Regions from separate parts of the Sporosarcina sp. Y1004 genome, predicted to be linked through region 2. Evidence: riboswitches for the same ligand, from Rfam matches in the RefSeq annotation. Region 2 holds a riboswitch; each other region holds the start of a gene.
The links. Region 2 has a riboswitch for thiamine pyrophosphate ahead of thiD (bifunctional hydroxymethylpyrimidine kinase/phosphomethylpyrimidine kinase). Riboswitches for the same ligand answer to the same signal wherever they lie in the genome.

Region 1 (10,125 bases), on a different contig from region 2:
AACAGAAGAAGTATTCACTGTTCCTTTAAAAACAGGAGTTAATGGTTATGTATCTAGCACAAAGCCATTAAGCTACGGTGGAAACATTATCGATAACTTCAAAATAACATTTAAAGACGGACGTGTAACAGCTGTTTCAGCTGAGCAAGGTGAAGACGTATTGCAACGCTTGATCGATACCGATGAAGGCGCGAAACATCTAGGTGAGGTGGCACTCGTCCCTCATGCATCACCGATTTCGCAATCAGGTCTACTCTTCTATAATACACTGTTCGACGAAAATGCATCTAATCACTTTGCTCTTGGCAGTGCATATGCATTTTGTATCGAGGGAGGTAAAACGATGTCGCGTGAAGATCTTGAAAAAAATGGTTTAAACCAAAGTATTACTCATGTCGACTTCATGATTGGTTCCAACGAGATGGATATAGATGGGATTTTTGATGACGGAACAAGTGAAGCTGTGTTCCGTAAAGGCAACTGGGCTTTCTAAAAAACGTCACAATTACTAAAAACATTTAATGAACCTCTTAATTTAAATGGGTTTTTACTGTATACTAAAGAAAGTATCAAATTATCAATTTAGAGAGGGGTCATATATATGGGCTTAATGTTCACTACAGTTATCGGTTTTGCAATTGTCATGGCTATAGCATGCTTGTTTACAATGCACTATCTTTCTACGTCTATGATATCCGCTGATTCTACAACAATTGATCCAAAACCAGAAACGAAGTTCTAAGAGTTGCCAGTCGGCAACTCTTTTCTTTTTACATATTTTCATCTATACTAAATAAAACCTAATAGAAAAGGGAGAATACAATGACAATTCTATCGGAAATACTTGACTTCAATGAAACGTTTGTTAATGAAAAGCAATACGAACAATACGCAACAACTAAATTCCCCGACAAACGAATTGTAATATTAACATGCATGGATACAAGATTAACTGAATTGCTGCCTAAAGCAATGAATTTAAAAAATGGCGATGCCAAAGTTATCAAAAGCGCCGGAGCAGTTGTCACCCACCCTTTCGGCGGTATTATGAGGAGCCTCCTTGTAGCCGTTTATAATTTGCAGGCGGATGAGGTTTACATTGTTGGCCATCATGATTGCGGAATGAGTGCAGTCGATACAACTAATCTCATAGAGAAAATGGTAGACCGTGGTATTGATAAAAACATATTTAACACCCTTAGATACTCTGGCGTTGATATGGAAGAGTGGCTACACGGTTTTGGAGATGTGACCGAAAGTGTTAAGATAAGTGTCGATGCTGTTCGGAACCACCCCCTTATGGATAAAAAAGTTGCCATACATGGACTTGTTGTCCATCCTGACACTGGGAAACTTGACATCATTATAGATGGTTATAAATTCAACGCGGAATAATAATAATAATTTCGACCTATTTCCCGGGAAATAGACAAAAGCCGATTCCTATTTCACAGGAATCGGCTTCTTATTTTAGAAGTAAGTTTCCGCAAAGCGGTCTTTCCCTTTCAAAAATCATTTTCAATTATTGCGTAGATATAATGATCTTCCCAGACACCATTGATGTAAAGAAGTTTACGCAGTAAACCTTCCTGATAGTACCCGGACCTCTCTAGCACTTTTATCGATCCGCTATTGCGCGGCGATACATATGCTTCGACCCGATGCAATGCAACTTTTTCGATAGCAAAAGCAGTGACTAGTCGAACAGCCTCTGTGCCTATCCCTCTGCCTGTTGAATATTCATCAATTGAATATCCAACAAAACCACTGGAGAAAGGAAGTCTTTTAATACCATAAAGCGAGATATGTCCAATCAGTTGACTCGTTGTCGAATTAAAGATGCCGAAGTTGTATTCTCTGCGGTCCCTCATCTGATAAATCGCCTCTCTGATTTTATCCCTTTGAACAGCAACAGTAAAATAACTACTTTCGTGCCGCGGTTCAAAAATGGACCAGTATTCTCTATTAGCGCTAAGTAACTCTGTAAATATAAAAGCATCATCTTCAGTCAATATTCGTAAGTAACAGGTTTGCCCTTCAAGCAAAATCAATTCATATTCACCCTTTTACCGAAGTAAGTTCCAAGAACTCCTCAACATCTTTAATACACAATGTTACACCTTTTTCCCAAAACGCTTGTTTTGAAATATCTTCTCCAAGATGTTTCATCGCAAGATCTTCAACACTCATAATTGCAGTATCCTGTAAAAGCGCTATATATTTTTGTTCAAATCCTTCTCCAACTTCCAGAGCTTTTGCATAAATGCTCAAGGAGAACAAATAACCAAACGTATACGGAAAATTGTAGAACTGTACTCCTGTAATATAGAAATGGAGTTTCGAGGCCCAGAAATGTGGGTGTACCGTATCAAGGGCATCTCCATAAGCTTCTTTCTGCGCTTCTGCCATTAACTCATTCAACCTTGCGGCAGGAACATTTCCATTTTTCCGTTCTTCATAGAACCTTGTTTCAAAGAGGAATCTAGAATGGATATTCATAAAGAATGCAACGCTTCGCTGAATTTTATCTTCTAACAAAGCGATCTTTTCATCTTTTGTTTCAGCCGCTTTAACTGCAGCATCCGCAACAATCATTTCCGCAAATGTTGAAGCCGTTTCGGCCACTCCCATTGCATACTGTCGATTCATCCAATGAACAGGACGCAACGCATAAGAATGGAATGCATGACCAAGTTCATGTGCAAGCGTCGCAACATTCGACATTGTTCCACTATAAGTCATAAAGATACGTGATTGCTCTGACATCGGCATACCTGTACAGAATCCACCCGGTCGTTTATTTGGTCGGTCTTCCGCCTCTATCCAACTCTCTTCAAACGCAATTCGTGAGAATGATTCAAGTTCTGGACCGAATTCACCAAAGTGTTTTAATATGAATTCTGCTCCTTCCTGATAGGTCATCTTCTTTGTAGATGTTGTAACCGGTGCATCCATGTCATACCAGTTCATCTTATCAGTACCTAGCATTCTCGCTTTGGCGTTCAAGTATTCCACGAAAGGCGCTTTATTTTCGCCAATTGCTCCCCACATTGCATCGAGCGTCTTTTCACTCATTCGATTGCGGAGCAAGGGTTCTTTCAATACGGAATCCCAGCCGCGTTTCTTGTATACTTCCAGTCTAAATCCTGCGATATGATTTAAGGCAGATGCAAAAAAGTCTTCTTTTCCTTGCCATGCTTCTTCCAATGCTTCAAATGAATGTTTTCGTATGGATGCATCTGCATGTGAACTTAGATTATTCGCCTGCCCTACAGAAAGTTCTTTTTCTTCTCCGTCAAGTTCAATTTTTATCTTAATATCACCGACCAACATATCGTACAATTGTCCCCACCCATGATAACCATCTACACTCAAAGAAGTGATAATACTTTCTTCTTCTTCGGACAATTTCAATTCCACTTCTTTGCGCCATTCATTCAGTACGAATGCAAATTCTTTTAATTCATCTGATACCATAAGCTCATTCCATGTATCTTCATCAGCTTTAGCAAGTGTTTGTTGAATGATAAGCCAGACTGTTGAGAAGCGTGCCCCTAGTGAAGCCGTTTCCCCTTGCAGTTGCAATGCTTTTTTATCAGTCGTGTCAGCCGCTAGAAAACAGCCAATGACAGCGCCTGCCTGCGACATATTAAGTGCTGCGTCAACCAGTGATTCAATAAGATTTGCAACGGCTTGTGAATCGGTTGCAGACTGGGGAACTGGAAATTTTGAAGCTGTTTCTTCTAACGAACTGATTTTCTCCTTTACACCATCTAAGTGTGTCCGCAATTCGTTTGATTCACTTCCACCTTTGAAGAAAACGTCAAGATCCCAGACTTCCGAATATTTTTTAAGCGCCATATTAATTCCCCCTTCACTTCATTCTAAATCTTCTAAAAACACCATCTAATTATAACATGAATCTTCGGTATGCGAAATTATGCAATTGTGACGGAAGGTTCATACTTTCCTTCGCAGGGTCCAGCTTTCCTCTGTATACTATTCAGTAGGGGGATTTAAATATGTTTAGAATACTACTCATGGTACTTTCACTCATTGCAGTTATTGTTGTCAACGCAACTGCAAATATATTACCTATCAATGGAAAAACAACTGGTGAAATCTCAAATAGTTTACCGGTATTATTTACACCAGCTGATTATGTCTTTTCAATATGGGCAGTTATATATATGCTAATGGCTTTCTGGTTATATGGCTTCATACGGAATAAGGCAAACGTTGAACACGCATTGTTCAACCGTAGAGCAGTTTTTTTTGTAATCAGCTGTCTTTTTAATGTTGCTTGGATTCTACTTTGGCATTTCGGTTATTTTGAATGGACGATTGTTATCATATTAGGACTTCTGTTAGCGCTATTGTCCATTTATTTTACCTACTCCAAAAAAGATAATTCCTTTTTCGGTAGGGTTCCAATTGCAGTCTATCTTGGATGGACTTTTGTCGCAGCAATTACAAATATCAGTTATGTCCTCACTTTGCATGAGTGGAGTGGATTGGGATTAAGTACCCCATTATGGACCGTCATTTACTTGACCATTGCTACTGCAATTGCTCTTCATTACCTATACCATTATGCAGATATTTCTCTAGCTCTCGTCTTTGTTTGGGTATTTATCGGTATCGCTGTAAAAAATGGTATAAATGAGTTATTTGTTACTACCGCAGCTCTGTTTCTTGCAGCCACCATTATCGGCTTCATGGTCATCAATAGAAAATCGCTTGCAACCAAATAAGAAACCGCCATTCTTCCATAAGGAAGGACGGCGGTTTCTTATTTAGGCTCAAGTAGCCTGGGTGCTGTAGTAAATAATATGGATGCAACGATTGCCGTCAATATAATTGCAGGGATCATATAGGAAGCGTTATAAACAAGAGAATATAACCAGACAGGCTGTCCTTCAGGCGCATAGGAAGCAAAGAACACAATGCCACCGATGAAGTGAATCAGGTATCGGAGAAGCCCCCCTATGATTGTCCCAATGACGATTGCGGCAACCACTGAACCTTTCTTACCTTTCGTTTTACTACTTAACAGCCAAGCTAGTGTTACGCCTGCCAGACCCACAACGGCATAAGCCACGAAATAATCGAGCGCCGCTTGAACAGGGTTTAATACATAGCCCCCTGTTACCAACTGCAGCAGTCCACTTACAAAACCTGTAAGCATACCCCCTGCAATTCCCCAACGGAATGCCATAACAACTACCGGTAGCATTGACAACGTAACCGATCCGCCTTGAGGCATTGAAAATCCGATTTTATCTAGAACAAAAGAAATTGCTCCTAAAATAGCAACCTCAAGTAATAATTGAAGTCTTTTCCTATCCATCTCAAATTCTCCTCCTACCTAGTTGTAGCGTAGGATGTGGGCATAAAAAAAAGACATCCCGGATAGAATGGGACATCAAATATGTCAGTTTCCATCCACATTCCTACGCAAGAATAATCTTACAGGTTCTAAGGGTCAGAACTTCATGTCCAATCTCAGCCAAAACAGGCACCCCTTGTGGTTAAAGTTATTCAAATGTCTATTTCATTGTATAGGAGGGTAATCCTATAAGCAAGATGATTAACAAACATAGTGATTTTCCTATATAGTAAAAGTTGAACGGAGGAATCTACATGACAAACAGTAAACTATTAGCTGCTCTATGCTATTTTAGTGTCTTCTTCTCCCCTTTGCTTCTTCCCATCATTGTTTATTTTGTTACAGATGATCGAGAAGTGAAATCCCATGCAAAACGTTCTTTAGTTTCACACCTTGTTCCTGTCATCCTCCTTATTGCTACAATTGTCATATTTTCTTTTTCAATGTTTTCCTTTACGGAAAGTATCAATGGAATGCCGAGCACAAACTTCGGATTTTGGCAACTTACGCCATTCTTATTCATGCTTATCTATGGACTACTGCTTATGGCCATTCTAGTATGGAATGTTTTTCAAGGTGTTAAGGTATTGAGATGAATGTTTACTAAACCTCTATTTCGGGAAAATGATAAATATATGCTTTCACTAGGAGTGATTATTTATGAAAATTGGAAAACTTTTAAAAACCGCTATGAAATGGGCGCCCATTATCTACCCGGTTGTGAAAAAAGCCATGTCAAATAAAAAAACATCAGGTACATTAAAACCAAGAAGATAATAAGATGGTCTACAAACATTTTTATGGTTTGTAGACTTTTTTGTTCTGTTTATTATGATATAGTATGATATAGAAAAGAATGCACGGTAGAAAGGACTTGGAAATAATGATTGCAAAAACGGTAGAGGAAATTGAAGCTTTAAAAAAAATCGGCAAAATTGTAGCCGAAATCAGAGACGTGATGAAAGAAGCGACAATCCCCGGTAAAACAACAAAAGAAATTGATGACATAGGCGGACGTCTCTTCAAAGAGAAAGGCGCAATTTCAGGACCGATTGCAGAATATGACTTCCCTGGAAATACATGCATTAGCGTCAACAGTGAAGTTGCGCATGGCATGCCAGGTTCCCGCATTATAGAAGATGGAGATCTCGTTAACATCGATGTCTCCGGTTCATATAATGGATACTTCGCTGATACTGGTATTTCTTTTGTCGTCGGTACGCCTGATGAAAAGAAACAGCAATTATGTGATGTAGCTAAAAGTGCATTTGAGCGTGCAATGACGAAGGTCAAAGCCGGATCCAGTTTAAACCAAATTGGAAAAGCGGTTGAACGCGAAGCAAAAGAACATGGCTTGAAAGTCATCAAGAACTTGACTGGTCATGGCATTGGTAAAGCATTGCACGAAGAACCATCCCATGTGCTCAACTATTACGACGCTTGGGATAAGACACTTCTGAAAGAAGGCATGGTTCTAGCGGTCGAGCCCTTTATCTCTGAAAAAGCAGAGCATATCATCGAGTCTGGGGACGGATGGACCTTCATCACACCTGACAAGTCGCTCGTTGCACAAATCGAGCATACGATTATCGTTACAAAAGGTGAACCAATTATACTGACACAACTCTAATAACAAAAAAGGGCTGTTCCCCGTCAATCCAATGTAGCTGGGTTGACGGGGACAGCCTTTTTTCATTTCTTTTTGGGAAGTCCAATTGTTTTCGAATTGCCTTCTGCAAGATGGCCTTTATACCATACTTTTTGAACCGTTTTAATACCTTTTGTCAGTTTTCGGTAATCGCGTTCTTCAGCATATGATAATAGCGTCAATACTTCTCCATCACCACCTGCACGTCCTGTTCTACCCGAGCGGTGCAAGTACTGTTCAACTGTATGTGGCACGTCTACATGGATAACGTGCGTTAAGCCATCGATATCCAGTCCTCGTGCAGCCAAATCAGTTGCTATTAAAATCTGTAATTCACCTTTACGGAAACTTTCCAATGTTTGCTGTCTTTCAAATTTCGTCATTTCTGAATGCAGGACTGCTATTGGTGCTTCGTTATACTTGAGCTTCATTTCTTTCATGCGAAGCTGATCCACATTGTTAATAAATGCAAGAGCACGAATTCCCTTCAAATAAGAAATCCCACGCAATACATCTGTTTTGTCCCGTGCATCTGTCTTCACAAATGAATGAACGACGGTACCTGACTTCGGCATTTCTTCCGGGCCAACTTGGATACGAATTGGATTTTTCATAAACTTGCTAGCAACAATTTCAATTTCATCTGTTATTGTTGCAGATACGGCAACAACTTGTCTTTCCGGATTTGCCGCCTCAATCATACTTTTCACGATAACGCGATGATCACGCGCTAGCAGCTGATCGCCTTCATCGAGTACGATGTGACGGATATCGTGCATTTTTAATTTTTTCACTTTAATGAGTTCAGCCAAACGACCGGGTGTTCCAACAACGATTGTCGGTTTTTTCTTCAACTGTTCAATCTGACGCTGCATATTAGCCCCGCCAATTAATTGTGTCACAGTAATACCCGTCCCTGTCACCCATTCTCTGATGACGTTGACGATTTGCATCGACAGCTCCTGAGAAGGTGTAATAATCAATGCCTGTGTCTGTTTTTTATCGCCATCGACCAATTGTAGAAGCGGTAGTACAAATGCAAGTGTCTTACCCGAACCAGTCGGTGATTCTGCCACGATATCTTTGCCTGCAATCATTTCTGGAATCATTTTTTCCTGGATGGGCATTTCATATTCAAATTTCCATTTTTCTTTAATCATATCGTCAAAATTCTCTAAGAAGGACATCATTATCCCTACTTTCACTCTAATCTCTTCAGTTTATCATAAGAGGCCCTTGGAGACTCTATTTCTGACAAAACTGTTTAAGGTTTTCGTCTTGCGTTGACTAACTGTTCGAATGCATAAGCAAAACCTATAAGCTCCGGCTCAGTAAATGCTTTACCTGAAAACGTTATACCGAATGGCTCGCCTACTTCTGTATAAGCCGCTGGGACCGTAATGGACGGAAAGCCCGCTGCCGCTCCGAAACTGCATCCATGATCTTGTGGAAAAACCAGCGCTTGAATATCGTGCTCTTCAAACACTTTTCCAAGTGCAATGTCACCCGCTAGATGACGATTCCGAAGAAGCGCCTCGATATAAGCACGTTCCGTTAGTGTCCCGCTTGTCCTCTCAACCTTCTCCAACATTACTTGACCGAATTTCAATGTCTCATCTGCGTGTTCATTGTTGAAACGGATGATGTCTGCCAATGTGCGAATCGAGTTTGTCGCTGGTGTTCCTCCCAGATAAGCGTTCAAAGATGCCTTAAACTCGTAAAGAAGTACGTTGTAGCCAAGGTCATTTTCCATTGTACCCAAGTCGATAGCATCGATAATCACAGCGCCTGCTTCTTCAAGTTTTTTGAGTGCCATGTCAAATAAAGACAAACGTTCTGTCGACGCTTCCCGTTCAAAAATTGAACGGGCAACGCCAAGACGGACACCTTCTAGCGCCCTGGTATCGAGGATAGACATCCAATCGACTTCGTCTAAACTGGACGCGCCAGCAGTTGCAGAGTCTTCCTGGTCTGAACCGATTAGCAGACTAAATGTAATAGCCACGTCTCTTACAGTCCTCGCCATTGGTCCTGGTGTATCTTGCGTATTAGATAGTGGTATCACCCCAGTTCGGCTAATCGCACCAACAGTTGGTTTGAGACCGACAAGCGAGTTCTGGGCTGACGGGTTGAGGATTGACCCTGTTGTCTCCGTGCCGATTGCCACGGCCCCCATATTCGCCGCAATAGCTGCACCTGCACCCGAACTCGATCCCCCGACATCGAATAAACCATAGGGATTATTCACTTGTCCCCCACGCGAGCTCCAACCATTCGTCATCCGGTCAGACATAAAATTCGCCCATTCTGTCATATTCGTCTTTCCTAGAATAACCGCTCCCGCCGCACGTAATTTCTTCACTAAAAATGCATCATCAGCGGCATAGAAATCTTTGAATGCAAGAGATCCACAACTTGTATGCATTCTATCCTTCGTTCCCATATTGTCTTTCAAAAGAACCGGAATGCCGTGGAGGAGTGAGCGCGGTCCTATTTCAAGCCTTTCTACATCAAGTGCCTTTGCAATCTGAACAGCTTCCAAGTTCAATTCCAGTACTGCATTTATATTTCTATTCCTATTTGAAATTGTATCAATATACATGTATGTAAGTTCTTCGGATGACAAATCCCCACTGCTCATCTTTTCCTGCATAGCAGTAATTGTTGCTTCATCTAACCAATCTTTTTGAAGTTTCTTCAATTTATTTTCTAACATCGTATGTCTACCCGCCTATCTTTAGCCTTTAGTCTTAGTTTACCTCAATTACCTAATCATAAAACAATGTCATTTAAAAATGCCGGCTATCGGAGTTGTTCCGGCCGGCAAAAAGTTAATCGTTACGTATGATATATTTTTTACAGCTGCGAAAAGCGGAAGTTTATAGTGGTGTTTACCATGTTGCTTGAAATCACGTTTGTTTCAAACATCCTCCTTACATCCTGTTTTCTAGATTACGTGCAGTGAGACTCTTTTCAACTTCGCTATTCTCTTTAAATGTTCCCAGTGTTTTATCGAATGACCTATGCGTAACGCCGAACCAGTAATTTTCATTTTTAAAGTGATGCAGTAGATGATGTTTTTTAATGT
Region 2 (10,125 bases):
GTTACCGAAACGTGTCGGTACGCTAAAAATAATTGCATCCGCCCAGGCAAGGTCTTCTGGCGTAGCAACTGGAACATCTTTTGTCGCTTCAACATGCGCTTTCCACCCAGGATTTGAATCGATTACGGCTTGTGGCGCTGTCTCCGGAGCTTTTATCACTTTCACTTCAGATCCTGCTTCTTTTGCTGCTTCTGCTGCCCATTGCGCCAATTGGTAGTTCGTACCACCCATGCTATAGTATACGATTGCCGTTTTCGTCATAGTTACCGTCTCCTCTGTCGTTATTGTAGTTGGCTTTTTCGAATAACATGTCTAAAAAACCCATTTCAAAAGCCTCATTTCATTTGCACAAAAGCTCTTTTATACCATTCCACCGCTGCATCCACTTCTGTGTGCGTCAGCGAATGGTCGTTCATCTCCCAATGGACTTCCGTCGCTGCACCCGCTCCCGCCAACAGTTCATCCAGTTCTTCTGATTCCTTTGCAGGACAAATCGGATCGTTTTTTCCGGCGGTGATGAATACCGGAATGCCAGTTAAGTCAGGCAAATTAATGCCCCGTCTCGGAACCATCGGGTGGTGAAGAATTGCACCTCTCAAAGAATCGGCATAATGGAACAGCAGGCTTGCCGCGATGTTTGCTCCATTCGAATAACCAACTGCGATGACATTTAACCTATCAAAACCATTTTCCTTTGCAGCTTTGTCAATAAAATCATGCAATTCATTCGTACGGTAGATTAAATCTTGCTCATCAAATACACCTTCTGCTAACCTACGGAAGAAACGGGGCATGCCGTTTTCAAGGACATTCCCTCGAACGCCAAGTACCCCTGCATTCGGGTCGATTGACTCTGCAAGTCCGAGTAAATTCTGTTCCGTACCTCCCGTGCCGTGCAACAAAAGCAGGACTGGTTTAGATGAATCTTCCCCAGGCTTATAGATATGCTTCAAAATCCACCACTCCTTCCACCATGTACACCGCTGATTTTCAAGCAAAAAAAAACAGGAAAGCCTATTAAGCTTTCCCATTCACTTGTTTTCTATTCAGCTGAATTCTTACAGTACCTTACTCAAAAATGCTTGCGTCCTTACTTCTTGAGGGTTTCCGAAAATTTCTTCAGGTATATTTTCTTCTACGATATAACCGCCGTCCATGAAAATGACACGATCTCCTACTTCACGCGCAAAGCCCATCTCATGCGTTACAACAATCATCGTCATACCTTCCAAAGCAAGTTGTTTCATAACTGCGAGTACGTCGCCAACCACTTCAGGATCGAGCGCAGAAGTTGGTTCATCGAACAGCATGATTTTGGGATCCATTGCAAGCGCCCTAGCAATTGCCACACGTTGCTTTTGACCACCTGAAAGCTCGCCTGGATACGTCTGCGCCTTATCGGACAGACCAACTTTCGCCAATAACTCTAATGCTTTCTTTTCAATCGATTTCTTATCACCTTTACCCAGTTTCATGGGGGCAAGCATGATATTTTGAAGCGTTGTCATATGAGGGAACAAGTTAAATTGCTGGAATACCATACCGACGTTTTCACGTATTTTATTGATATCTTGCTTCGAATCTGTGATATCTAATCCATCAATGACAACACGACCCGCAGTGATGTCTTCCAGACGATTCAAACAGCGTAAAAATGTACTTTTTCCAGAACCAGAAGGACCGATAACGCAGACCACTTCACGTTCCTTTATCTCAACATTGATATCTTTCAGTACTTCAAGGTCACCGAATGATTTCTTTAAGTTTGTTACTTGGATAATAGTCATCTAAGCACAAACCTCCTTTCGAAGAAGCTGGCAAGCAGCGACAACAGATAGATGATGATGAAGTATATGATACCAACTGTCAGCCAGATTTCAAAGTGCATGAACGTAGCACTTGCCTGTACTTTCCCTTTCTGTACAATATCTGCAATTCCTATAATGGACAGAAGTGAAGTATCTTTGAAACTGATAATAGACTGATTCGTAATAGTCGGCAACATTCTTCTGAAAGCTTGCGGTAACACAACAGAACGCATCGTTTGCGTTTGTGTGAGACCGAGAGACCTTGCTGCTTCCGTCTGCCCTTTGTCGATTGACTGAATGCCCGCGCGAATAATTTCAGAGAAGTAGGCACCCGCATTCAATGCGACGGATGAACAGACACCATAAGATTACCGAAAAAATAAGTAGGGATGCGACGAAGTCGCATACCTACTTATTTAGACCTCTCGATAAGCGTATAGAAGTTGTTCAATTCAAAGCAATCCAAATGAAATTCTGCAAGTAGTGCCCAGTATGTGTGCACGTTATTTACTGGCTATTTTTAGTTAATCAACGGGCATGTGTTTACTATTCAAAATTAGATATTCGCCAGTATTGCCATGCCGTTACACCCGACATCCAAGCAAGACCTTTACTCTCGGCCTGATGAATCGGTGCCCACGTTTCCCCTTCACCGCGAATCAAATAGATTTCATGATTGGGTGCCTGATCGTGATAGCCACATAAGTCATACATACCATCCCGCCGCATAACGGCACGTACTTCATAATCGATATCAGGAGCTGTCGTTAAAGGATTGCCTACAGCATGGGTAAGATGGAATCCGGACTCGCCTTTCTTGTGGTCTGTACGCTCCAATGAAATCCCTTCGCTAGACGCTGTTTCCTGTTCTCGAAAGCGCTTCAAAACAGAATAAGCAACCGAAGGACCCACATCCCTCGTGAACGTTAGCGGAGAGTCCTTGAGATTGTACTCGAGGTCGATGTCCACACGGGTACGATAGCTATCCCCATTTGGGTCAAACCCTCTGTCATCCCCCTTGAAATACCGATTCCGTGATAACAGGTTTGGATTCATCACCCATTCGTCTTCCAGAAAAGTCGTATATCTAAAATGCCACTTATCCGCGTTTGGTAACTGCACTCGATCTTGGACGGGGAGTAGCAGTTTATTCGCCTCGCCTATTACTTTTACTACCGAAAACCTTTCAACCGCCGCTTCTTCCTTCGACGACTTCGGATTCACTAACCCGAAAGCAGAGGAAACAACGGACTGAAAGACATTAAACCGTTCTTCCGATTTCACGAGTGGTCGCTTGGACTCGATGGAATATACATAAACTTCATCCAACGAAAAGTCCCGGTCGATATAGCGATTTCCCTTTACCGTCGCCATGTATGTTCCATTTCGGTAAACGTCATATTCGTCTACATCTTTAATTCTTTCCCAAGAAAGCGCAATTTGCGTTTTTGCAACGATGGTTGTCATAATAAGGAATTGGAGTGGATTTTCTAGTTCCTTCTCTTCAGCAAAAGCAGGCGTTTGCAATACAATAACGTCGACAACATTTCCATCTTCGACTCGTTCAATGGAATAATTATATAGTTTGCCATGTTTGAAATCACCGTCGCTAAATTCAGGCACGGTTCCTTCATATAAATGGCATCCGTCTTTATAGACATTATAGGTCCCACCTACATCATTCCATGTGAAATAAATCAAATCTGGCTTATGCAACACGGATTGTATCTCAAATGCTTTCTTTTTCATAAACACGCCTCCGTCCTATTCAGAAGTGTGGTGTATTTTACGCATGGTTAAACATCACATTTCGATGCCAGTTAATGAAAGAAGCACTGCCCCTTTCACTCGACTTGCCGCTTCCGCAGGATCTTCTTCTCCCGAAATCGCAGAAATCACTGCTACACCGGACGCTCCTGCCTTAATAACTGCACCCGCCTTACGTTCTGTAATACCGCCAATACCAACGATAGGTAACCCAGGCAAAAGAGCTGCTACTTCACTTACCATTTCAACCCCAATGGTAGGTTGCGCATCACTTTTCGACGTCGTTTCATAAACAGGACCAAGGCCAATGTAATTTGCCCCCGCATCAGATGCGGCTAGCGCCTCCTCCACATTATGGGTAGAAACACCGATGAGCATGCCTTCGCCGACCCTCTTGCGCACCGCAATAACATCTCCGTCTTCCTGTCCAAGATGGACGCCATCCGCATCTATCTCAATTGCCAGATCCAAATCATCATTGACGATGAACGGCACATTATATTGTCCGCACAATTGCTTACACGAGATAGCAAAAGACTTCAGTTTTTCACCCTGTAAAGCACCATGCCCCTTTTCACGTAACTGAAAACATGTGATACCACCTTTTAGCGCCTCTTCCAATAAGAACAGTGGGTCGAGTCCTGCCAAATTCGTAGTTCCCATGATGAAATAGAGATTTACAGTCCGCTTATCCATTCACTACAACCCCTTCAAGTATCTTTTTTTCACGTCGCCCATACGCCCAGTGATTCGTAGGGCCGTGACCTCCACCAATTCCTAGTCCATCTTCAATAGCCGCGTGAATGAAACATTTCGCAGAAACCACCGCCTTCGCAGCAGGTTCCCCATTTGCGAGAAAAGCTGTCAGTGCAGCAGAATAGGTGCACCCCGTTCCGTGCGTATCTTTCGTATCTACCCAAGGCGAGCGAACTGAAAATCGTTCTCCATCCGCTCCCATAAACAAATCTTCCGCGAATAACGCTTCTTTGCGGTGCCCCCCTTTAATGAGGACTGCACGAGCACCCAAAGCCAATATACGTTTCGCCGCTTCTTCCATATTCGCATCAGACTTTATCTCCATTCCCGCAATTACTTCCGCTTCCGGGATATTTGGCGTTACAATGGCCGCAAGCGGTACCAGAACGGTTTTTAATGCAATAACCGCCTCATCTTTTAATAATGAAGCACCGCCTTTTGCAATCATCACCGGGTCGATAACCAGCGGAATTCTATTCAAACGAAGAGCATCTGCCACTGTATGAATAATTTCTGAAGAAAATAACATTCCCGTCTTAATGGCTGTGACTTCGAAGTCCTCCATTACCGCCTTTATTTGCGCTTCAATGATGTTCAAATCAATTGGTTGAATCGCCGAAACGCCAAAAGTGTTTTGCGCGGTAACTGCTGTAAGTGCTGACGTACCGAAAACACCCAATTCCTGAAACGTCTTCAAGTCCGCTTGAATACCCGCACCGCCACCACTATCCGATCCCGCAATCGTCAATGCCACTTGTACCATTCAATTCGCCATCCTTTTATATATATTAAAAAGCCGCTTTCCGATGACGTTAGGAAGCGGCTGGCCATTTACATAGTGCTAAAAGGCGTACCCACTTTCCTACGCCGGTATAATCCGGATCAGGTTCCAAGGGTCCGCGCATCCATGCACGTCTCAGCCTTAAAAAAGGCTCCCCCAGTGGTTGTTGAACTATTCAGCTTTGTATTTAGTGTACCATACCCGCTCTAAGAAGACTGATAAGTATATTATTTAGGAGCGTGTTTACTTCTTTAATAGACCAGGAAGAGTATAATTAAAAATACAATATCGAAAGAAGGCGCATTTGTATGCATAAAGCAGACAGCAGACCGAATAATCCCGACCGATCCATGTGGTTCAGTTTTTTTGGGGCACTCGTTATTATCGCACTAGTCATTGTTACTAGTCTTACAATGGGTTAATATATCAAACTACCAAACAGGCCAAGACTCCATCGGCCTGTTTTTTCATCGCTAGACAGGACATAGTGCGCCGCTTCGCAGTCTTGTCATGTGCTTGTCGCGTCTTGCAGGCGACCTCCGCTTTTGTTACTCCAAAGTCGTTCCACGGTTGTGGCTTCGTCATTAATGTGAACGACGTAGACATCTGGATTGGTTAGTGCTTGCCACTTTTCAAAACCAAAGTGTTCATCATGGCATCTTAACAACAATGCCATCAAATTCCCGTGCGTTACGAGCACCGTTTTTGATTCCTCACCTAGTTCATCAATTACATCGCATATCCGCGACATAGCCTCTCTTGAAGATTCCCCATTATCATATTTTAGGTGAAGGTCCAAAAAGGTATCCTCGAGTTTTATCAACCAATCCCTAAACGCAGTCGAACTCAACACCCTCTCCTTCAGTCTGCTATCAACCTCGACATACAAACCTTTCTTTTCCATTAGAGGCTTGGCTGTTTCACGTGCACGCTTAAATGGGCTCGTAATAATCCGATCCACTTCAATTTCATCGAAGAAGTCTGCAAGATGCCCCGCTTGTAATATGCCCTCTGCAGTCAAATCCGCCTCCGGTTCCTGCCCTTCGGCTGAGCAATGGCGCACAACATATATCGTTTTCCCCATTTCTGATTCCCCCCTTACATACTATTCTATTTTCCCTCGTAGTCTGAAAAGGAAACATTTCAGGTATCATGCAATTACAAAACGACTCATTTAGCTAGCAAAGCAGATATGTAGACAAATAAGTTTAAAGGGCTTAAGCTTAAATTATCTCGAATTCAAGATAGCACCTCTTATATAACTTTCTTGGAACCACTTTCCAATTAATTATTTTGGATTCTAGCTTTAGGTGACTATACAATTCATTTACATCATAGAAGGACTTTCAATTTAAATTAAGTTGGAGATACTATATTTAAATTGAACTTTTCACTTCTCAGAGAATTACATAAGTCCCGTCATGGCGAAGTACGCATCAAATTAAGAACGGAATGGTAGCACAGTAAATTCAAATTGGTTGATCTTCTGATGTAATCCAATTGCAGATATTCGTGTTTCATTCACATTTTCCAACAAAGAATAGTAATGGCGGTGTAAGTAATGGGTTTTTTCAATAAACTATTTGGCAAGAATAATGAGGAGGAAATAACAATGACTAACGCAAAACTAAAAATCGGTATTGTTCAAGGTAGTGTACGTGTAGGTCGTAATGGTGATGCTGTTGCAAAATGGATGAACGAATTTGCACAAAAACGCAATGACGCAGAATATGAAATTGTGGATCTTGCAAATTATAACCTTCCACTTTTGGGCTCAGCAAACGCACAACCTGATGCTGAAACTCAAATTAAAGCATGGTCAGAAAAAATGGCTTCTTTCGACGGCTATATTTTCGTAACTCCTGAATACAATCACGCAATCGGTGGAGCACTTAAAAATGCACTTGACTACTTGAACCCAGAATTGAACAACAAAGCAGCTGGGTTTGTTGGATATGGTAGCTTAGGTGGTACGCGTGCACACGAAAACCTTCGTCTAATCTTAGGTGAGCTACAAGTTGCTGACGTACGTACGGCAGTTACATTCTCACTAATGTCAGATTTCGAAGACATGAGCGTGTTCAAACCTGCTGACTACCATGCTGGTAACGCTAACACAATGCTTGACCAAGTTCTTGCTTGGAGCGGCGCTTTAAAAACTTTACGTTCTTAATAGTCAAAAGGTGTGAAAGGATGACTACTCATCCTTTCACACCTTTTTTCATTTTAACTCACTAAATTCATTTCCCCGAAATTATACGAATAGTGCGCTTGAAGTAATAATAGGATGAATTTCTCCATTTATAGCAAAAGAAACTTTCCCTGTCTCTTCGGAAACTACCAACACTAAAGCATCGCTTACTTCGGATAAACCAATCGCAGCCCGATGACGTGTACCTAGCTTTTTTTCACCGACAACTATGTTTGATAAAGGCAAAACATTTGCGGCAGAAAAAATTTGATTATTACGAACCAATACAGCGCCGTCGTGAAGAGGATTTCCCGGATAAAAGAGAGATTCCAATAGAGAGTGAGTCAATGTAGCACCGATGGGCGTTCCAGAGCGTATGAAAGAATCCAAGTGATTCTCTCGCTCAATCACAATCAATGCACCATGTCTTTGGTTTGAAAGGCGTTGAATGCTAGTAGATATCGCTAAGTACTTGTCAGTATATGGTGACAAATAACAATTTAGATAAAAAGATGCAGCAACAGCTTCCGCTTTTTCAAACTCCCCTTTAATATCAGCAAGTTTTCCTAATAGACAATAGTCATCACTTTTCAATGTTTTTATTCCATGATTAACTTGAACCAAAACATTCTCTAGCCCCTTTATTAATTGTTCTTTCAGTGGGGTAAAGTCACAATTTATTTGGTCTATGTTAATACACCTCGTTTCATTTGATAGCGTTTTTGTCAAACTCCATCTACTCCATTTGTTTTTTGTTTAGTAGCATAGTTTACCCCAATTCCAGCATTACATCCCCGTAGGATACGCTTTTACTGTATTTCTTCTATTATTCGCATTCAAAATTTCCCGGGAAAAGTAATGAAAATTGATATTGAGAGAGTTGTGATTCGAAGTATGGGTCGTAGACCGCTTGGCGCTTTTGGGATGCCTCTGGCCCTGAGCCTGGATTAACGCTTCGCATCCAGTCTCAGGGCTTCGGCTACCCCTTTGCCGCGCCTGCGCTGGGGTGCTTATTATTGAGTGAGTGATTTTTAGATGTATGGACTGAGATATAATGTGAGTACTATTAGATACTAATTTCATTGAAGAAAGATACACTTCAGATTGCAAATCTCCTCTCCGACTTCGAAATGTGCCTTCTTATATAGATCCTACAACGAAGGCGCGACTTCGTGGTAGCCGAAGCGATAAGACTGATAGAGGGATGCAGTTCAATCCCCCCTGGTCTTCTTTCCGGCTTATCGCGAGAGGCATCTACAAAGCAACGAAGTGGTATTAGCAGGATCTCTGATTCATTCCATTTATTGATACTGTTGTTAAATGCATTCACTCGGTTTACGCCACTACAGGTTGCAATTCTCATCCCTAATAACGAAATGCACTTTCTTACATGGACTATCCAGCGAAGGCGCGTCTTCGTGGTAGCCGGAGCGATAAGACTGAAAGTGCTCTCCTTTCCGGCTTATCGCGGGAGGCATCCACAAAGCGACGAAGCGGTATTAACGGGATCTCTAATCCATCTATGTAGATACAAAACAGGCCGCCTACTCTCCACATAAGGAGAACAGGCGACCTTTAAAGACTTGTTACTTATTCATTTGAGCAAGGAAGTCAGCAAGAGGATCTAGCTCTTCTTCCTCTTCGACAGGCGTGCTTTGCGTTTGTTTTAACGATTCCCAGTCAAAGTTGTCCAAATCGTCATCCGCATCATTATTTATGAAGAACTTCTCTTCAATGACCGTTTCTTCTTGGAGATATAAAGCATCATCCACCTCTAATGCATTACTGTTAAGCGAAGCAAAGAGGGCAGCTGTACGGTTTGGATCGGACAACAGCTGATAAACAATACTTCCAAGCAACGCTTCAGAATGTTCATGTTTGAGCCAATCCCGTTGCGCTTTAGTTAATCCTTTTGGCAGCGGAATGACGATGGTTTCCCTGTGCTTTACAAGAGAATCATTCACACCATCTATCACAAATTCAGCAATTTTGCTGGAAAAGTTTCTTCGTTCAACTTCTTTCAACTTTTGCAATTGCTTTAATGTGTGGTCAGATGTATCGGACGGGATACGAAATGTAATGGGCTGACCCCTTTTTAATCCTGTTTCACTCATGCACTCTCACCCTATTTTGTTTTAACGAACTTTTCTTCGGCTTTCCGTTGTTGTTGTTGTTGTTGTTGTTGTTGTTGTTGTTGTTGTTGTGTTTGTTGTGGTTGAACTTTTTGATTCTTTCTAGCGAAGTCTGAAATTAGCTTGTAATAGGCATTAGCCATCATCCAAACGCTTTCTTTTTCATCTTCAAAGAAATCGATGTTAAAGCCATCCAAACTATTATTCAATGTTTTTAGATAGTCTTTAAGTACAATAGAACCTCCGCCGATAAAATAACAAATCTCTGATTGCGAGTTTCTTGCCCATACATTACGCAAATGACGGTATTGTTTTTTCGCTAAATCCATAAGAATACGGTCAACAATGTCATGCACACTTGTCCGGCTTCCTTTTACCATAATGTGATTGCGGTCATTTTTCTTCGTAATAATGTCCACTACATCTAATCGGCTATCCAACTCTACGCCATGTCTAGCATAGATTTCTTCCCGGATTGCATCTAGTGACTCTGATACGCCTAGGTTGAATCCTTGTGCTTTATCATCATCTACTTTACGGTTTTTAATGACTGCCACATCTGTTGAGAGGCCCCCGATATCTTGAATTAGAAGTTGCTTATCAATTAGTTCTTTATTAATGATATTTAAATCATTATCCATTACAAGGTTGATAAACGCCGCAAAACCTTCTGGATAGACTTTCACTTCA
Region 3 (10,125 bases), on a different contig from region 2:
TCCCTATTACTGTAAAAGATACAGTTCTAATTGGTACGTATCCGAGAGTTGGACTATTGAAAAGACCCGGTCGGAAAGAGAGAGAATTGGCTCTGAAATGTCTTGAGAAGGTAGATATGAAAGAGTTTCAGAATCGGCAAATTGGAGAGTTATCTGGTGGCCAACAGCAGCGTGTTTTCTTGGCCAGAGCACTTGCTCAGCAGGCGGATTTGTTTTTACTCGATGAACCATTTGTAGGGATTGATGCTACGAGTGAAGAGATGATTGTGAAGATTTTAAAAGAGTTACGAGATGAAGGGAAAACGATCATTGTTGTTCACCATGATTTGAATAAAGCGGAAAAGTATTTTGATGAACTGCTGTTATTAAACAAGGAATTAATTGCGAAGGGCAGTGTCAAAGAGGTGTTCACGCCTAAAATGATTTCAAAAGCGTACGGCGGACAATTATCATTTTTAGATGAGGTGATGGCGAAATGATTCATTTCTTAGAAGCTATCATGCAATATGGTTTTCTACAAAAAGCGCTTATTACATCTGTGATGGTTGGTATCATTAGTGGCGTCATTGGTTGTTTTATCATTTTAAGAGGAATGGCCCTCATGGGGGATGCGATATCTCATGCTGTATTACCTGGTGTCGCAATTTCCTTTATGCTGGGCATCAATTTCTTTATCGGGGCAGTAATAACAGGTATTTTAACGGCTGTAGGTATCGGTTTCATCAACCAGAATAGCCGTATCAAAAATGATTCAGCAATAGGCATCATGTTTACAGCAGCATTTGCAGCTGGGATTATTCTAATCACTTTTCTAAAGAGCAGCACGGATTTGTATCATATCCTCTTTGGGAATGTGTTGGCGGTTAGACCTTCTGATATGTGGATGACACTTGTTGTTGGTATTTTCGTTTTGTTAAGTGTGTTTTTATTTTATAAAGAATTGCTTGTCAGCTCGTTTGACCCGATTATGTCTCAGGCATATGGACTTCCGACTAAAATGATTCATTACTTTTTAATGGTTTTGCTAACACTTGTCACTGTTGCATCGTTACAAACAGTAGGCATCATTTTAGTAGTTGCGATGCTCATTACACCTGCTTCTACAGCTTATTTATTGACTGACCGACTATCTTCAATGATCTTCTTATCAGCAATATGTGGAACGATTTCAGCGGTCATCGGTTTGTATTTGAGTTTTACGTACAATCTCGCTTCTGGCGCAACGATTGTACTCGTCGCAACTGCATTATTTTTTACAGCGTTTATATTATCACCGAAACAAGGACTATTGTGGCGGGCTATTCGAACAAATAAACAAAAATCAGCCGTTTCTTAAATGCAAATTCAAAATAGGGGGAAAGTTTTTTTATGAAAAAAAATATTATGCTGGTTGCGATGATTGTTGTAGGAGTCTTTTTGTCGGCATGTGGCCAAGGTACGTCTGCTCCAAAAGAGAAGGGTGAAAAACTGCAGGTTGTTGCAACGTATTCAATTATCTACGATATTGTAAAAAATGTCGGAGGAGACTTGGTTGATGTTCGAAGTCTGGCACCGATTGGATCAGACCCACACCAATACGATCCACTTCCGGAAGATGTCGTTTTGACGACAGATGCGGATGTTGTTTTTTATAATGGGCTAAATTTAGAAGAAGGAAATGCATGGTTTACGAAATTGATGGAAACGGCCGGGAAGTCGGGCGTTGATGCGCCAGTATATCGTGTAAGTGAAGGAGTTAAGCCGATGCTCCTCAATTCGGAGGACCATAAAGGGGAAGAAGATCCCCATGCTTGGCTCGATGTACGAAATGGCATAAAGTACACAGAGAATGTCCGTGACGCATTGAAGAAATTAGACCCAGATAATGCGGCTAAGTATGATGCTAATGCGGATGCTTATAGTGCTGAACTTCAAGCCCTTCATGAAGAGATTATACAAAAAATGAATGAAATTCCTAAAGAACACCGTATACTCGTAACTAGCGAAGGTGCGTTCAAGTATTTCTCAGATGCGTATGATTTTAGTGCGGCTTACATTTGGGAAATCAATTCACATCATGAAGGAACTCCTGAACAGCTGACAAATATCATTTCTACAATTAAAAGCGAAAATGCTCGGGGCTTATTTTTAGAAACGAGTGTCGATCCCCGAAGCATGGAAATGGTATCTCGCGAAACTAATGTGCCAATTAAAGGGAAAATATTTACAGATTCCTTAGGGAAACCAGGTGAAGATGGGGATACGTATATAAAAATGTTGAAATGGAACACGGACATGATTTTTAATGGTTTGAATGACCAATAGACTACAAAGCGGCCTGAACTTTCAAATGGAAAGTTCAGACCGCTTTTGTCATTTTAGATTAATAAAAATACCATCTAGATTTACATCTTTCTTTAATAATCCATATTCCTTCATCCATTCGGCAGTTACTTTCCATGTTTCTTCATCTTGTTCCCCAAATGTATGAGGAGCTTTCATTTTGGGCAGTAGAATTGACAGAGATTTTTTTTCAACCTCTTCTACGAGTGGGAAATTGGCTGTATCCTGATTTTTCAATAGAATCGATAGTGCTGCTTCAGGATCTTTTTCAATATCATCAAACGCTCTTGCGGAAGCTCGCCAAAATGCTTCAATGTTCTTCTGATCTTTCTCCCATGTATCATCACTCGTTACGACAACAAGCTCATAAAACGAGGGTACGCCGTAATCTGTAGGATCAATCACCCCAGTTGGGTAACCTTCAAATTCGAGCAGGGGTACTTCATGATTGATGTATGCACCAATTACAGCTTCTGCACTTTTCGAAACGAGTGATGAATTCAATTCAAATCCTACATCTACCATTTTCGTTTTATTATAATCGGCTCCGTCCGCTTCCATCACTGTTTGGAGAATGGCTTCGTTCAGTGGAATCCCTGTATAACCAATTGTCTTCCCCTCTAAATCTTTAGGTGTTTTAATCCCGGTTTCTTTTAAAAATGCGACATGATTAAGCGGAGATCGGACTAGGGCTCCGACCGATTTAACATCTATGTTCTGCTCGGATTTTGCAATAATGACATCCGGTTGATAGGTGATTCCCATAGTTACTTTACTAGCGGCTGCAAGATTAATGGGATCTGTTGGATTTGCAGGAAATTGAATATCAACTTCAATTCCTTCTTCTTTAAAATAGCCTTTTTCCTGTGCGACATACAAGAAACTGTGAACTGCATTTGGATACCAGTCGAGCATGATGCTTACTTTATTGTCTTTTTCTGCATTACAAGCGCTCAGCAGTAAAATAAGTGCGATGCATGATAGGGATAATATGATTTTCCTCAATTTTTAGTCCTCCATTTTAACAGTCGATTTTCAATGAATGTGATTCCCATGAAAAATGTAATTCCAACGAGGGTCAGTACAAGAATAGGTGCAAATACAGCTGCACCATCGAACTGCGTCATCATTCGGCGACTAAAGTATCCAAGACCAGCCTGCGCCCCGAGCCATTCCCCGATTGCTGCGCCAATCACACTCAGTGTAACGGCAATCTTCAATCCTGAAAAGAAGTGGGGTAGGGCAGTGGGAACAGAATATTTCAAGAAAATATCCTGTTTTTTTGCGCCCATTGTTAAAAAAAGCTCGCGCATTTCTTTACTTCCAGAAGATAGCCCGTCGTATGTATTTACAGTAATCGGGAAAAAGGTGATGAGTACTGTAACTGCGACTTTACTCCAAATTGTGTATCCGAACCAGAGTACAAAAATAGGTGCAAGTGCAATAATAGGAATCATTTGTGAAGCTATTAAAATCGGATAGAGCGCTTTTCGAACTCTGGGACTGGAAGACATCCAAACGGCGATTGCAACTCCTGAAATAATTGAAATGGCTAGTCCGATGATAATTGTTAGCAAAGTCATCGGTAAGTGCTTTAACAACAGTATTTCTTTTAGCTCCCAAAAACGGATTAAAATTTGAATAGGAGAAGGCAAGATGAATGGTTTATCGTAAAGTCTTGCACCTAGCTCCCAGATGCTACCGAATAATGCAATGATCAGAAGGGGGGTAATGTTTTTCATTGCATTACCTCCCTACGTAGCGTATTTAGCAATTGTTCCTTTAGCTCAAGCAAATCCGTTCGATGTAAATCACTTCTTGTTCTAGGCCTTTCAAGTGGAACTCTGATTTCTTCGAATGAAGTCACCGGCTCATTTCTTAACAGGAAAATACGGTCTGATAAAAATAGCGCTTCTTCAACGTCATGTGTAATGAATAACACAGTAGATTGATGTATCTTCCATTGATCAATTAGCCACTCTTGCATTGATAACTTAGTTATTGCATCTAATGCAGAAAAGGGTTCATCCAGCAGGAGAAGGGAATTTCCGGAAAGGACAGCGCGCAAAAAAGCGACTCGCTGTTTCATCCCGCCAGAAAGTTCTGCCGGATATTTTTTTTCTGTACCGCCAAGACCGAACTCCTTTAATAACGGTAATACCTGATTGCTTGCAGACTGCTGTTTCATCCCTTTTAGTTCAAGTGGGAGACATGCATTTTCTAAAATCGTGCGCCAAGGCAGAAGCAAATCCTGCTGCGGCATATAACCGACGCTACCAAGGCGGCGGTTGTTTTGAACCCCATCGAGTGAAATGGTGCCAGAAGTAGGTTCATCTAATCCTGTTACAAGTCGGAAGATGGTACTTTTACCGGAACCACTAACCCCGATTATTGAAATGAATTCACCGGGTAGTACATTAAATGATAGATTTTCCAGTATGTTGTTGCTTGAATGATAAGCGAATGATACATTGTCAAACGATAACATTGGAGTTTTCAACCTCGGGCCACATCTGTTTCGTATTGGCCATATCCCAAAACATATATTCATAGCGAGTTGTATTAAGGAAGATTTCTTCGAGCTTTAATAGTTCATGTTCAGGTTTTCCTTCTGCAGATTTATTCATCAAATCGATACACCAGATTGCGAGGTCGCCGAAATCTTCGGACGAATACATGCGTATCCAATCACCGTATAACGGATGTTCAGCTGCACCTGGAATCGCATTTAGCTCTTTACCTATTTCCCAGTAACTCCACGCGCATGGAAGAAGTGCAGCCATAACTTCGGCGACAGTACCGTTTTGGCTGACATGTAACATGTAGTGCGTATAGGCAAGCACGATAGGAGAGGGCTTTGCATTTTCTAGTTCATGTTCAGAAATACCGAACCGGAGCGCATAACTACGATGTAGTGCCATTTCTGTATTCAGTGTGCCATCAAGTAGCGTAGCGAACTTGCCCATTGTTTCCAAGTCGTCGGCTTTTACAGCACCAATTGCAAAAACTTTTGCATAATCAATCAAATATAAATAATCTTGTACCATGTAGAATCTAAATTTATCGGGGTCTAGGGTACCATTGCCAATCCCTTGAACGAACGGATGGCTGTGATTCTGTCTCCAAATTGGTGTTATTTTTTCCAGTAAGCGGTCAGTAAACTTCATCTCTCCAACACTCCCTAAAATTGATAGCCAACCAAAAAACCCACTCCTTGAAAAAGAAGTGGGTTGTAGACTGTCAATTGTATCTGCAAAAACAGACTGGCAGAAATATTGTGTCAGCACCTCTTCCTTACGCTGGTATTAACCAGTTCAAGTTATAAGGGTCAAGACACATGCCTCTCTCAGCTCTGTTAGAGCACCCCTAGCGGTGGATCTTATGAAATTGGATTCATCTCTAATATAAGCATAGAAAAATTGGGAGGTCAACCTTAATTTTGGAATTGAAAAAAGGAATGCATGTTTCATTTTTCTCGGTTTGTCCTGTAAAGTAGTAGAAAAGATCATTGAAAGGGGAAATGACAGTGAAGTTTTTCCATACTGCAGACTGGCATTTAGGTAAGCTTGTTCAAGGCATTTACATGACAGACGGACAACGGTATGTTCTTGACCAATTTATAGAGGCAATCATAGAGGAGAAGCCCGATGCGGTCGTCATCGCAGGGGATTTGTATGACCGGGCAGTACCGCCAACAGAAGCCATTGCGTTGCTCGATGAAGTGCTCGAACGAATCACCATAGAACTAGGGACGCCGGTCCTCGCTATTAGCGGTAACCATGATAGTCCTGGGCGTCTCCATTTTGGCAGCGGATTGATGCGAGCAAACGGTTATCATATAGCCGGTCAACTGACGAAAGTTATTGAGCCGGTCGTTTTGACGGATGAATTCGGCGAAGTCCATTTTCACCTGGTTCCATTTGCAGATCCTTCCGTCGTGAAACATATACATGGAGATGAAACGATTGCGAATCATAATGACGCGATGAAAAAAGTGATAGAAGGGATTCGCTCCCAGATGTCAAATAGTGCGCGACACGTTTTTGTTGGACATGCGTTTGTAACACCTCATGGAGAAAGCGAAGACAACACAAGTGATTCGGAACGGCCACTCGCGATTGGCGGTGCGGAATACGTATCGGCACATCTTTTTGAACCGTTCCATTACACGGCACTTGGTCATTTGCATCAGGCGCATTATGTATTGAATGAGTCAGTCCGTTTTGCAGGTTCGCCGATGAAATATTCGATTTCAGAAGAACATCATAAAAAAGGTTTTTTCATTGTCGATATGGACGCTGATGGACACACCATTATTGAAAAACGTGAGTTGAAACCGGAACATGATATGCGGACGGTCGAAGGTACGATGGAAGATATCTTATTGCATCCTATAAGTGAGGATTATGTTTTCGTGAAATTGCTGGATGAAACGCCGGTTTTATTTCCAATGGAAAAAGTTCGTTCGGTCTATCCGAATGCGATGCATGTTGAGCGTAAAATGGTCAAGCTGACTGCGAATAGAGTGGACGAACAACAGAGGACGGAACATGGTAAACACGATGATTTAACATTATTTAAAGCATTTTACGAAGAAATGAAAGGCGAGGCGGCAGATGCGGAAACGGAAGAATTGTTTGCGCAAGTTCTCCATGAAGTTATGCAGAAGGAGGGGACGGGACTTTGAGACCTATTCAATTGACGATGACAGCGTTCGGTCCGTATAAAGGGACGGAAACAGTCGATTTTAGGGAATTGAAAGACAATCGGCTATTCGTCATTTCAGGTGCGACCGGGGCTGGGAAAACGACGATATTCGATGGAATTTGTTTTGCATTGTACGGCCAGGCGAGTGGAGAAGACCGGACGGATATCCGGGCGATGCGAAGCGACTTTGCTGACGATACAGTCCAGACAGCCGTCGAGCTGACATTTGAGATACATAACAAGAAGTACCGTATCATGCGTCAAATCCCTTATCTGAAAAAAGGAAACAAGTCCGAAACGGCTGCGCGCAGCGAGTTTTATGAACTTACGGTAAACGGGGAAGTACCGCTGGTCGATAGGCAAATCGTTTCTGAAATCAACAAAAAGGCGGAAGAACTGATTGGTTTCACACAGGCGCAATTCAGTCAGATTGTTATGTTGCCTCAAGGAGAGTTCCGGAAATTTCTGACATCTGATACAGAAAACAAAGAAACAATTATGCGTAAAATATTCAAGACGGATCAGTACCGTGAAATTGTGGAGCAGTTGAAAGGGCAGAAAGACGGTGCACAGGCGACGCTTACCAAAGAAATGCAATTAAGCGAAGGGCATATTGGTCAAATAACATCCTTACTGCCGGAACGGGAATCCTCAGTTTTTACTGTCTTGGCAAATGAATATTATAACGTGAACCAAGTCGTACTAGGATTGGAAGAGGAACTCACATTTTATCAAGAAAATACAGTTATCGTTAAAAAAAGCTATGATGACGCCTATTTGAAGCATACAAAAATGCAAGAAATGTATCACGCTGCGAAAAGCATGAATGAACGCTTCGTTGAACTGCAGCAAAAAGAGTCGAATTTAAATGGGTTAATAGAACAATTGCCAATTATGGAGCGTAAAGAGCACCAGATAGTCAATGCGGAACGGGCTGTTTCCATTGGTGAAATCGAGATGCAGTTTCTCTCATTGAAAGCGGAAGCTGTAACCAAATCAAATGAATTTAAGATAGCCAAGCAAGCAGTGCAGGTTGCAGCAGAAAAGATGGAAGATGCTAAACACCAATTTCATGTTGAAGAAGGAAGAAAAGTGCAACGTGAAAAACTGGCTGAAAACTTGACTCGATTAAATGACTATCTTCCGGCAGTTGCAAGTTTAGCGGCTAAAGAAGAGGCTTTAGATGTACTGAAAAAAGAAAACATTCGTTTAGAAAAAGAGCTCGCTGCATTGGTTGGGAAAACAGAAGAAGAAAATGGTAAGCTTGACAGTTTGAAACTAGAAATCGATAACTTTGAAAAAAGGCTTGTTATGTATGATGAACGTATTGATCAACTAAATGAAGTGAATGAAAAATGTAAAGTGCTGGATGAATTCATCGCCATGCAAAATCGGGTGAATGTATTGGAAAAAGAAAAGAGCGTCCAAGAAACGAATTATAAGACGTGTAAATCGGAATATGATGCAGTGGAACAACTGTGGTTGGATAACCAGGCAGCGATGTTGGCAGAGTCACTTATAGACGGGGAATCGTGCCCGGTGTGTGGAAGCGAACATCATCCCGTCAAATCGCATAAAACAATTGAAGTGGTCGTATCAAGGGAACAGCTTGAGTCGGAAAAAGCTCGGTTAACAGAAGTCGAGGGGCAATTCCGAAATACGACAATCACCTATCAAAATGCGGTCGAACAGAGAAATGGCATAGAATTGGAAATGAAACGGCTTACAATAGAAGTAGATGAAAATAATCTGCATGAGTCCAAAGTAAATTTAGAAAGAGAAGTAGCTGTTCTTCGTAATGAAAGGAAACTACTGGTTGAACTAAAAGAGAAAGCAAAAAAGCAAGAAATAATTGCCACGCGATTCGTGACAACTAAATCTGAGATGGAACTTACATTGTTTCAACAGCAATCTTCTTACAATACTCAATTAGCCGTTTTGCAATCGACAGTACAGACAATCCCGGAAGACGTCCGCATCCATTCTCTTTTACAGCAGCGAATTCTCGAAACAGAAAAGAGTAAATCGGAGTTGGACCGTGCTTGGGAAACGGTGCAGAAAGTACGTGAAGAAGCAATACAACAACTGACAACGGCAAAATCCTCTGAAATTCATGCAGTAAAATCTTTAGAGGAAATAGAAGAGAAGAGAAACCATGCCGAAAATAGATTCAAAGAAGTATTACAGAAATCGGCGTTTCCGACTGAACAGGCTTATCGTGAGTCAAAAATGACTGAAGCAGACCGTAATTCATTGAAGGAACAAGTTGTGGAGTTTAAACAGCGGCTTCATACTTTGCGCGAAACTGTAGCTGAGTTACGATTGATGCTCGAAGGAAAAGAAATGACGGATCTAGCTACCCTGGAAATAAAAGTGACTGAATTAAAAAATGGTTATGAATCAGCCCTTACTGATTACAATGCATCATCGGAATATGAAAAGATTGCATTTGGTTTGAAAGCGAAACTTGTGGAATCGTCTGCAAAAGTGATTGAACTTGAGCGGATATACGGAAAAATTACTGACCTTTACGATGTTGTTAGAGGACAGAACGGATTGAAGCTATCATTCGAACGCTATATTCAAATTGAATACTTGGAACGAATCATTCAATCTGCGAATGAACGGTTGAAAGAAATGTCGAATGGCCAATTTGCCTTAATCAGAAGTGATAGGCAGGAAGTGAGAGGCAGGCAAAGTGGGCTAGGTCTTGACGTTTACGATGCTTATACAGGGCAAACGCGGGATGTGAAGACACTGTCAGGCGGTGAAAAGTTCAATGCATCTCTCTGCTTGGCATTAGGTATGGCGGATGTCATTCAAAGCTTCCAAGGATCGGTTTCAATCGATACGATGTTCATTGATGAAGGATTCGGTTCACTTGATGAAGAGTCACTGAACAAAGCGATTGATACGCTAATTGACCTGCAAAAGTCAGGGCGCATGATTGGTGTCATTTCTCACGTTGAAGAACTGAAAGCGGCATTCCCTGCGATTCTTGAAGTGAAAAAGTCGAAAGAAGGGCATAGTCAAGCAAAGTTTTTGATTAAGTAACCCATTGAGTAGCTTAGGTGAAGTTAACTTTCTACGGAATCA

Region 1: linked by a shared signal. The riboswitch ahead of thiT (energy-coupled thiamine transporter ThiT) and the one ahead of thiD (bifunctional hydroxymethylpyrimidine kinase/phosphomethylpyrimidine kinase) in region 2 are both predicted to bind thiamine pyrophosphate.
Region 3: linked by a shared signal. The riboswitch ahead of tenA (thiaminase II) and the one ahead of thiD (bifunctional hydroxymethylpyrimidine kinase/phosphomethylpyrimidine kinase) in region 2 are both predicted to bind thiamine pyrophosphate.

Annotation. Positions count from the first base shown of each region.
Region 1 covers NZ_JBYHFQ010000017.1:32,793-42,917, forward strand. The annotation lists gene AC25Y6_RS12425 (aminopeptidase) at 1-493, shown strand, start outside; gene AC25Y6_RS12430 (hypothetical protein) at 602-742, shown strand; gene AC25Y6_RS12435 (beta-class carbonic anhydrase) at 823-1,395, shown strand; gene AC25Y6_RS12440 (GNAT family N-acetyltransferase) at 1,506-2,051, opposite strand; gene AC25Y6_RS12445 (M3 family oligoendopeptidase) at 2,059-3,861, opposite strand; gene AC25Y6_RS12450 (tryptophan-rich sensory protein) at 4,023-4,754, shown strand; gene thiT (energy-coupled thiamine transporter ThiT) at 4,793-5,350, opposite strand; TPP riboswitch at 5,434-5,536, opposite strand; gene AC25Y6_RS12460 (magnetosome magnetite crystal formation protein family) at 5,644-5,985, shown strand; gene AC25Y6_RS12465 (hypothetical protein) at 6,050-6,166, shown strand; gene map (type I methionyl aminopeptidase) at 6,273-7,019, shown strand; gene AC25Y6_RS12475 (DEAD/DEAH box helicase) at 7,082-8,224, opposite strand; gene AC25Y6_RS12480 (amidase family protein) at 8,302-9,753, opposite strand; gene AC25Y6_RS12485 (sterol desaturase family protein) at 9,971-10,125, opposite strand, start outside.
Region 2 covers NZ_JBYHFQ010000001.1:130,995-141,119, forward strand. The annotation lists gene wrbA (NAD(P)H:quinone oxidoreductase) at 1-261, opposite strand, end outside; gene AC25Y6_RS00770 (alpha/beta hydrolase) at 336-953, opposite strand; gene AC25Y6_RS00775 (amino acid ABC transporter ATP-binding protein) at 1,059-1,787, opposite strand; partial or broken gene AC25Y6_RS00780 (amino acid ABC transporter permease) at 1,784-2,158, opposite strand; gene AC25Y6_RS00785 (DUF3238 domain-containing protein) at 2,355-3,557, opposite strand; gene thiE (thiamine phosphate synthase) at 3,612-4,271, opposite strand; gene thiD (bifunctional hydroxymethylpyrimidine kinase/phosphomethylpyrimidine kinase) at 4,264-5,094, opposite strand; TPP riboswitch at 5,174-5,280, opposite strand; gene AC25Y6_RS00800 (histidine phosphatase family protein) at 5,621-6,196, opposite strand; gene AC25Y6_RS00805 (NADPH-dependent FMN reductase) at 6,725-7,285, shown strand; gene cdaS (sporulation-specific diadenylate cyclase CdaS) at 7,367-7,993, opposite strand; gene AC25Y6_RS00815 (hypothetical protein) at 8,890-9,417, opposite strand; gene AC25Y6_RS00820 (Alp7A family actin-like protein) at 9,429-10,125, opposite strand, start outside.
Region 3 covers NZ_JBYHFQ010000005.1:1,922-12,046, reverse strand. The annotation lists gene AC25Y6_RS04970 (metal ABC transporter ATP-binding protein) at 1-479, shown strand, start outside; gene AC25Y6_RS04965 (metal ABC transporter permease) at 476-1,336, shown strand; gene AC25Y6_RS04960 (metal ABC transporter substrate-binding protein) at 1,369-2,304, shown strand; gene AC25Y6_RS04955 (ABC transporter substrate-binding protein) at 2,353-3,327, opposite strand; gene AC25Y6_RS04950 (ABC transporter permease) at 3,324-4,064, opposite strand; gene AC25Y6_RS04945 (ABC transporter ATP-binding protein) at 4,061-4,810, opposite strand; gene tenA (thiaminase II) at 4,797-5,489, opposite strand; TPP riboswitch at 5,597-5,700, opposite strand; gene AC25Y6_RS04935 (exonuclease SbcCD subunit D) at 5,849-7,009, shown strand; gene AC25Y6_RS04930 (AAA family ATPase) at 7,006-10,083, shown strand.